2 regions of the Streptomyces sp. NPDC005494 genome follow, and region 2 is predicted to be linked to the other one. Evidence: riboswitches for the same ligand, from Rfam matches in the RefSeq annotation. Region 2 holds a riboswitch; the other holds the start of a gene.
What was found. Region 2 has a riboswitch for S-adenosylmethionine ahead of thrC (threonine synthase). Riboswitches for the same ligand answer to the same signal wherever they lie in the genome.
Positions count from the first base shown of each region.

Region 1: another riboswitch for S-adenosylmethionine. It lies ahead of ACFYQ6_RS01855 (aminotransferase class V-fold PLP-dependent enzyme); the one in region 2 lies ahead of thrC (threonine synthase).

Region 1 covers NZ_JBIAJR010000001.1:402,939-407,347, reverse strand. Annotated here, with positions in the region: gene ACFYQ6_RS01865 (cytochrome bc complex cytochrome b subunit) at 1-1,068, shown strand, start outside; gene trpD (anthranilate phosphoribosyltransferase) at 1,192-2,256, shown strand; SAM riboswitch class IV at 2,343-2,460, shown strand; gene ACFYQ6_RS01855 (aminotransferase class V-fold PLP-dependent enzyme) at 2,641-4,026, shown strand; gene ACFYQ6_RS01850 (Lrp/AsnC ligand binding domain-containing protein) at 4,100-4,381, opposite strand; gene ACFYQ6_RS01845 (rhomboid family intramembrane serine protease) at 4,378-4,409, opposite strand, start outside.
Region 2 covers NZ_JBIAJR010000005.1:173,457-177,865, forward strand. Annotated here, with positions in the region: gene ACFYQ6_RS17130 (trehalose-6-phosphate synthase) at 57-1,433, opposite strand; gene ACFYQ6_RS17135 (glucosyl-3-phosphoglycerate synthase) at 1,504-2,454, opposite strand; SAM riboswitch class I at 2,608-2,735, shown strand; gene thrC (threonine synthase) at 2,754-4,052, shown strand; gene ACFYQ6_RS17145 (MoaD/ThiS family protein) at 4,081-4,356, shown strand.

The DNA of each region.
Region 1 (4,409 bases), on a different contig from region 2:
CCGATCGTCGGTACGTACATCTCGATGTTCCTGTTCGGCGGGGAGTTCCCCGGCACGGACATCATCGCGAGGTTCTACTCGATCCACATCCTGCTGCTGCCGGGCATCATGCTCGGGCTCGTGGTCGGCCACCTCATCCTGGTCTTCTTCCACAAGCACACGCAGTTCGCGGGTCCCGGCCGCACGAACAAGAACGTCGTCGGCATGCCGCTGCTCCCGGTGTACATGGCCAAGGCCGGAGGCTTCTTCTTCCTGGTCTTCGGTTTCATCGCGATCATCGCGGCGATCGCCACGATCAACCCGATCTGGGCACTCGGCCCCTACCGTCCCGACCAGGTGTCCACGGGCGCCCAGCCGGACTGGTACATGGGCTTCGCCGAAGGCTTCGTCCGTGTGATGCCGGGCTGGGAGATCAACCTCTGGGGCCACACGCTGGTCCTGGGCGTACTGATCCCGCTGGTCCTCTTCGGTGTGATCCTCGCGGCGCTGGCGCTCTACCCGTTCATCGAGTCCTGGATCACCGGGGACAAGCGCGAGCACCACATCCTGGACCGTCCGCGCAACGCTCCGACCCGTACGGGTCTGGGTGTCGCCTGGATCACGATCTACTTCGTGATGCTGGTCGGCGGTGGCAACGACATCTGGGCGACCCACTTCCACCTGTCGCTCAACGCCATCAGCTGGTTCGTACGGATCGCCTTCTTCGTCGGCCCGGTCCTCGCGTTCGTCGTCACCCGGCGCATCTGCCTCGGCCTCCAGCGCCGCGACAAGGAGAAGGTGCTGCACGGACGCGAGTCCGGCACCATCAAGCGCCTGCCGCACGGTGAGTTCGTGGAGATCCACGAGCCGCTCGGTCCGGAGCAGCTGCACACGCTCACCGCGCACGAGCAGTACAAGCCGCTCGAGATCGGCCCGACGGTCGACGCGAACGGTGTCGAGCGCAAGCCGTCGGCACTCCAGAAGCTGCGGGTCAGGCTCAGCAAGAGCTACTACGGCGAGGACAACCAGATCGCCAAGCCCACCGCCGAGGAGTACAAGGAGATCACCAGCGGCCACGGCCACCACTGATCACCTCAGCTGAACGCCACAGCAGGAGCCCCGTCCATCCGATGGACGGGGCTCTTCGCTGTCCCGGGGCCTGGATAAGGTGGGAGACAACCCTTGTATCGGCTGTGGACCCAGGAGCGGACCATGAACGTTGTGACCCCGGACGGCGGCGACAGCGTGGCGGCCCGTACCTGGCCCGGCGTGCTGACCCCCCTGCTGCGCGGCGAGAACCTGGGCGCGGACGACACCGCGTGGGCCATGGACCGCATCATGAGCGGCGAGGCGACCGACGTGCAGATCGCCGGCTTCGCCGTGGCGCTGCGGGCCAAGGGTGAGACCGTGGACGAGGTCACGGGCCTGGTCCGCGCCATGTACGAACACGCCCACACCATCGACGTGCCCGGCCACACGGTCGACATCGTGGGGACCGGCGGCGACATGGCCAAGACGGTCAACATCTCCACCATGTCGGCGATCGTCGTCGCCGGGGCCGGAGCCAAGGTCGTCAAGCACGGCAACCGCGCCTCCTCCTCGGCGAGCGGCGCCTCCGACGTGCTGGAGAAGCTGGGCGTGAACCTGGAGCTGACTCCGCAGCGCGTGGTCGCCGTCGCCGAGGAGGCGGGCATCACCTTCTGCTTCGCCGTGAAGTTCCACCCGGCTCTCCGGTACGCGGCCAAGGCCCGCAAGGAGCTCGGCACCCAGACCACCTTCAACATCCTCGGCCCGCTCACCAACCCGGCCCGGGTGCGTTCCCAGGCCATCGGGGTGGCCGACGTGAAGATGGCGCCCATCGTCGCGGGGGTGCTGGCCGGCCGGGGCAACTCGGCCCTGGTCTTCCGCGGCGACGACGGCCTGGACGAGCTGACGACCACGGCGACCTCCCGGGTCTGGGTCGTCCGCGACGGAGCCGTGCGCGAGGAGACCTTCGACCCGCGTGACGTCGGCCTGGAGCTGGTGCCCGTCGAGGCGCTGCGCGGCGCCGACGCCTCGTACAACGCGGACGTCGCCCGGCGGCTGCTCGACGGGGAGACCGGCCCGGTCCGTGACGCGGTGCTGCTCAACTCCGCCGCCGCGCTGGTCGCGTCGGACCAGGGCGAGGGCACGCTGAACGAGCAGCTGGCGGCCAAGATGGTGCGGGCCGCGGAGTCGATCGACTCGGGCGCCGCCAAGCGGGCTCTGGAGCGCTGGGTGGCGGCCAGCAACGCCTGACGGCGCACCCGATGTGAGGAAGGGCGCAGTCCGCATCGCGGACTGCGCCCCTGCGCGTGGCGGCCGTTGTGGCAAGATGCTGCGCAGGTCATGAGTGACAGCGACTACGGCCCCGGCCCGCTGTCCGGCAACCCTCCGTCCGTGGCGGGGTGCCCCGGGTGAAGACCAGGCCGCAGGCAGCGAGGTCTGCGGCAAGCGCGGGCCCCTCGGCATCGTCGGATGCCACCCCTTGGGGTCCTGGTCCCAGGGAGCCTCTTGTGAGCAAGCGAATGCGATAGGGCTCAACGCCCTTCTCCGCGCACCCTTTTTCTCTCTCCACGCGCTGCCGCGTCTCTTCATGACTGCCGGCGCGAGGATTTCGCCTGCCTCTTACGGGAGTTCGCCATGTCTGTCTCCACCGCTGCCGTCGACCAGTCCATTTGTGCCCCGCTGCCGGTTCTGGGTGCGGATGTCACCGTTCCGCTCGTCACGGGCGGAGATGTCACGTACGCGGCCCTCGACTACGCGGCCAGTGCTCCGGCTCTCCAGCGGGTCTGGGACGACGTTGCCGCCTACGCCCCGTACTACGGCAGCGTGCACCGCGGGGCCGGCTACCTCTCGCAGCTCTCCACCGACCTCTTCGAGAGCAGCCGCGTGACCGTCGCGGAGTTCCTCGGCTGCCGCGCGGACGACCAGGTGGTCTTCACCCGCTCGACGACCGACTCCCTCAACCTGCTCGCCGCCGCGCTCCCCGCCGGCTGCGAGGTGTTCGTGTTCGAGACCGAGCACCACGCCTCGCTGCTGCCGTGGCGTGACGCCCGGGTGACCTACCTCGACGCCCCGCACACCCCCGCCCAGGCGGTCGCCACGCTGGAGAAGGCCCTCGCCGGCCGCGCCCCTTCCCCGAGCTCACGCCCCGCGCTGGTCTGTGTCACCGGCGCGTCCAACGTCACCGGTGAGCTGTGGCCGGTGAAGGAGCTCGCGGCCGCCGCCCACGCGCACGGTGCGCGGATCGTGCTCGACGCGGCGCAGCTGGCGCCCCACCACCCGGTGGACATCGCGGAGCTGGACGTCGACTGGGTCGCCTTCTCCGGGCACAAGCTCTACGCGCCCTTCGGCTCGGGCGTGCTCGCGGGCCGTACCGACTGGCTGCGGGACGCCGAGCCGTACCTCGCGGGCGGTGGCGCCTCCCGCAAGGTCGCCCGGCGCGCCGACGGCGGCGTGGACGTCGAGTGGCACACCACCGCCGCCCGGCACGAGGCCGGCTCGCCCAACGTCATCGGTGTCTACTCCATCGCCTCCGCCTGCAAGGCCCTGACGGAGGCGGGCTTCGACCGGCTCGTCGCACGGGAGCAGCAGCTGGTCTCCCGGGTCCGTGAGGGCCTCGCCGACGTGCCCGAGGTCAGGGTGCTCTCGCTGTTCGGCGACGACGCCCCGCGGGTCGGCGTCATCTCCTTCGTGGTCGAGGGCTGGAACAGCTCGCACTTCGCGGCGGCACTCTCCGCGGAGTACGGCATCGGGGTGCGCGACGGACTGTTCTGCGCCCACCCGCTGGTGCGCACCCTGCTCGGCAGTGAGCCGCAGGACCCGGGCGAGTGCGGCGCGCCCGAGGCCGCGCCGGGGGAGCGGTCGCTCAACGCCATCCGGGTGAGCTTCGGGGCGGGTACGCCGGACGAGCACGTCGAGCGGTTCCTGGGCGCGGTCCGGGAGCTCGTCGGCAAGGGTGCCCGCTGGACCTACCGCACCGAGGACGGCCGCTGCGTCCCCGACCGCGGCGCGGCCCAGGTCTGAACGGAAACGACACGGCTCCGGCCGGGCGGGGGAGGCAGGCACCTCCCCCGCCCGGCCGGAGCCGTCGGCCGTACTAGGCGTCGAGACCGATGGCGAAGGCCGCCTCGAGGTCGTGCTGCGAGTACGTCCGGAAGGCGACGTGGGTGTCGGTGGCCTCCACACCCGGGATCTTGCTGATGCGGCCCGGGATGACGTCGGCCAGATCGTCGTGCCGGGGCACCCGGACCATGGCGATCAGGTCGTACGTACCGGTGACCGAGAAGACCTCACTGACGCTGTCCAGCGCCGCGATGGCCTCGGCGATCTCGGGAATCCGGTCCACGCTGGTTTTGATGAGCACGATCGCGGTGATCACGGCTGGCTTTCTCCCTCAGTGGCCGTGG
Region 2 (4,409 bases):
CCGCCCACGGGGAGCGGGCCGGGGGAGGCCGGCGGCCAGAAGCGGCTCGGGAGGCGCTATCCGCGCAGCGCGTCCAGCTGCTCCAGGAACCACTGCTGCGGAGGCAGCGCGGTCGAGGCGGTGGCGAGGCGCTTCGTGCGGGCGCTGCGCTCGTCGTGGTCCATCGTCAGCGCCTCGTGCAGGGCGGCGGCCGTCGCCGAGACGTCGTAGGGGTTGACGACGATCGCGTCCTCGCCCAGCTCCTCGTAGGCCCCCGCCTCCCGGGACAGCACCAGCGCGCAACCGTCGTCGGAGACGACGGGCACCTCCTTGGCGACGAGGTTCATGCCGTCACGGATCGGGTTGACCAGGGCGACGTCCGCCAGCCGGTAGGCGGCCAGCGAGCGGGCGAAGTCGTCGTCGACGTGGAGCAGGACCGGGGTCCAGTCGGGCGTGCCGTACTCCGCGTTCACGGCGTCGGCGACCCGCTGCACCTCCGCCGTGTAGTCGCGGTAGACCGCGAGGTCCTGCCGGGAGGGGTAGGCGAAGGCGACGTGGACCACGCGTCCGCGCCATTCGGGCCGCTCCTCCAGCAGCGCCCGGTAGGCGTGCAGCCCGCGGACGATGTTCTTGGAGAGCTCGGTGCGGTCCACCCGCACGATCGTGCGCCGGTCAGCGCCCACCTGCTCCCGGAGGAGCTCCATGCGCTCGTCCACGTCCGCCTCGTGGGAGCGGCGGCGAAGGAAGTCCCCGTCGGCGCCGAGCCCGTGCGCCCCGATCCGGGTACGGCCGGTGCCGCCGAGGATCTCCGTGCAGCAGCCGATGAAGGCGTCCGCCCAGCGCCGGGTCAGGAAGGCGGCCCGGTCGGCGCCCAGGATGCCCTTCAGCAGCTGCTCGCCGATGTCGTCGGGCAGCAGCCGGAAGTAGTCGACGGGGGCCCAGGGGGTGTGCGAGAAGTGCCCGATCCGCAGGTCGGGGCGCAGCTCGCGCAGTATGCCGGGGACCAGCGAGAGGTGGTAGTCCTGCACCAGGACGGCGGCGCCCTCGGCCGCCTCCTCGGCGAGCGCCTCGGCGAAGGCCCGGTTGTACGTCTCGTAGGAGGCCCACTGCCGCCGGAACTCCGCGTCGAAGACGGGCTCCACCGGCGTCTGGTAGATCATGTGGTGGACGAACCAGAGCACGGAGTTCGCGATGCCGTTGTACGCGTCGGCGTGGACGTCCGCGTCGATGTCGAGCATCCGGACGCCGGGTTCGGACACGCCGCGCCGGACGGCCTCGCGGTCGCCGTCGCTGAGGGCGGCGCACACCCACAGCTTGTCGTCGACCGCGCTGAGGCCGGAGACGAGCCCGCCGCCGCCGCGCTTCGAGTCGAGCGTGCCGTCCTCCCGCAGTGCGTACGACACGGGGCCGCGGTTGGACGCGACGAGTACCTGGGCAGCGTGCTCGGAGACCATGTACCCGAACCTAGCCCGTTCGGGAACCCTCCAAACGTGATGTGTGTGCGGAGTGGCGCACGGAGAACCGTTACGCCGCGTTGCGTGAGGCGTATTCCGCGATCTCCCGCATCGGCGGCCTCTCCTCCGTGTCCACCGCATGGGTGTGCGCGACGAATCCGCCGGGCCCCCGCTCGAACTGGGTGATCTCGGGCCGTACGAGGGATCCGCGGGAGAGCCGCTGCTGCGCGGTGCGGTAGATCGTGGCGGCCATCCTGCCGAGGGCCTGGCCGTCCTGGTGGCGGTGTTTGCGTACGCCGACGTCGACCTGCGCCAGTGCGTCCAGTCCCACCGTGTGCAGCGCGTCGACGAGCAGGCCCAGCTCCACTCCGTAACCGACCGGGAAGGGGAGCTGCTCCAGGAGTGAGCGCCGCACGGCGTACTCGCCGCCCAGCGGCTGGACGAAGCCGGACAGGCTCGGCCAGTGCAGGTTGAGCAGGGGGCGCGCCACCAGTTCCGTCACCCGGCCGCCCTGGCCTGCTGCTTCGCCGAGCGGGCGGTCGTACATCGCCTTGACGAACTGCACCGTGGGGTCGGTCAGCAGGGGGCCGACGATCCCGGAGACGAAGTCCGCCGAGAAGTCCTTGAGGTCGGCGTCGACGAAGCAGACGATCTCCCCGCTGGTCACCAGCAGTGACCGCCACAGCACTTCGCCCTTGCCGGGGAGGGCGGGTATCCGGGGGAGCACGGAGTCCCGGTGCACGACCCGGGCGCCGGCCCGGCGGGCGGCCTCGGCGGTGCCGTCGGTGGAACCGGAGTCGATCACGACCAGCTCGTCGACCAGCCGGACCTTCTCCATCAGCTCGCGCCGGATCTCCTCGACGATCGCGCCGACCGTCGCCTCCTCGTTCAGCGCGGGCAGGACGACGCTGACGCGGGAGCGGTGCGGATCCCTCGCCCGCGCCGCCGTGAGGCGGTCGAGCGGGCGGTCGGCGGCTGACCAGGAACGCCTGGTCAGCCAGCGTTCCACCTCTTCCAGCACGGTCGGTACTCCCTGTATGTGATCCATCTCGCGGTTCGGACGACTATCTCGATCGTCCGGTGCTTCGGTTACAGTCTTGAACAACGCGGATGACCCTCGCATCTCGGGGTCGGTCCGCGGATAAACGCCCGGATCCATGGTCCGGTGCCATAGCGCTCATCCAGAGGGACTGAGGGAACGGCCCGTTGAAGTCCCGGCAACCCTCCTGCCGACCGCGAGGTCACGGTGGGGAAGGTGCCAATTCCGTCTTGTGGCGAAATACGCCGCGAGGAAGATGAGGAGAAAGGGCCTCCGCCATCATGGCCGTGCAGACAGTTGCAGCCGACATCAATTCTTCCGCCGTGGACCTCGGTCCCGCCGCAGCGCTTTCCTGCCGCGAATGCGGCGAGCGTTTCGAGCTCGGTCCCCTTTTCGCCTGCGCGTCCTGTTTCGGGCCGCTCGAAGTGGCGTACGACCTGCCGAGCGGCTCCCCCGAAGAGCTGAAGAAGCGCATCGCCGAGGGTCCGAACAACATCTGGCGCTACGCGCCGCTGCTGCCCGTTCCCTCCGATGTCGCCGAGAAGCCCAACATCAACCCCGGCTTCACGAAGCTGGTCAAGGCCGACAACCTCGCCCGCGAGCTGGGCGTGACCGGCGGCCTGTACGTCAAGGACGACTCCGGCAACCCGACGCACTCCTTCAAGGACCGTGTCGTCGCGATCGCCGTCGAGGCCGCCCGCGCCTTCGGATTCACCACACTCTCCTGCTCCTCCACCGGCAACCTCGCCGGCGCGGTGGGCGCCGCCGCGGCCCGCGCCGGCTTCCGCTCCTGCGTGTTCATCCCGCACGACCTGGAGCAGGGCAAGGTCGTCATGGCCGCGGTGTACGGCGGCGAACTGGTCGGCATCGAGGGCAATTACGACGACGTCAACCGCTTCTGCTCGGAGCTCATCGGCGACCCCCTCGGCGAGGGCTGGGGCTTCGTCAACGTCAACCTGCGGCCGTACTACGGCGAGGGCTCCAAGACCCTGGCCTACGAGATCTGCGAGCAGCTCGGCTGGCAGCTGCCCGACCAGCTCGTCATCCCGATCGCGTCCGGTTCGCAGCTCACGAAGATCGACAAGGGCCTGCAGGAGCTGATCAAGCTCGGCCTCGTCGAGGACAAGCCGTACAAGATCTTCGGTGCCCAGGCCGAAGGCTGCTCCCCGGTCTCCACCGCCTTCAAGGCGGGCCACGACGTCGTCCGGCCCCAGAAGCCGAACACCATCGCCAAGTCGCTGGCGATCGGCAACCCGGCCGACGGCCCGTACGTCCTGGACATCGCCCGGCGCACCGGCGGCGCCGTGGAGGACGTGAACGACGAGCAGGTCGTGGACGCGATCAAGCTGCTGGCCCGCACCGAGGGCATCTTCGCGGAGACCGCGGGCGGGGTGACGGTCGGTGTGACGAAGAAGCTGATCGACGCCGGCCTGCTCGACCCGTCCCTCACCACGGTCGTCCTCAACACCGGTGACGGGCTGAAGACGCTCGACGCGGTCGCCCCCACGACCGGCCTGTCGGCGACGATCCGGCCCAGCCTGGACGCGTTCCGGGACGCCGGCCTCGCCGCCGCCAACTGACCACCCCAGACCCGAGGAAGGCACCCACATGAGCGTCAAGGTCCGTATCCCCACCATCCTCCGCACCTACACGGGCGGTCAGGCCGAGGTCCCGGCCGAGGGGGCGACCCTCTCCGAGGTCATCGCGTCCCTGGAGCAGAACCACCCGGGCATCGGTGCCCGTGTCCTGGACGACCAGGGCAAGCTGCGCCGCTTCGTCAACGTCTACGTCAACGACGACGACGTGCGCTTCGAGGGCGGTCTGGACGCGGCCACGCCGGACGGCGCCGGCGTCTCGATCATTCCGGCCGTCGCCGGAGGCTGACGGACCGGTCGGGTGTCCCGACTGCGTTGTGTGACCGGGGTGGCCCCCTCCGC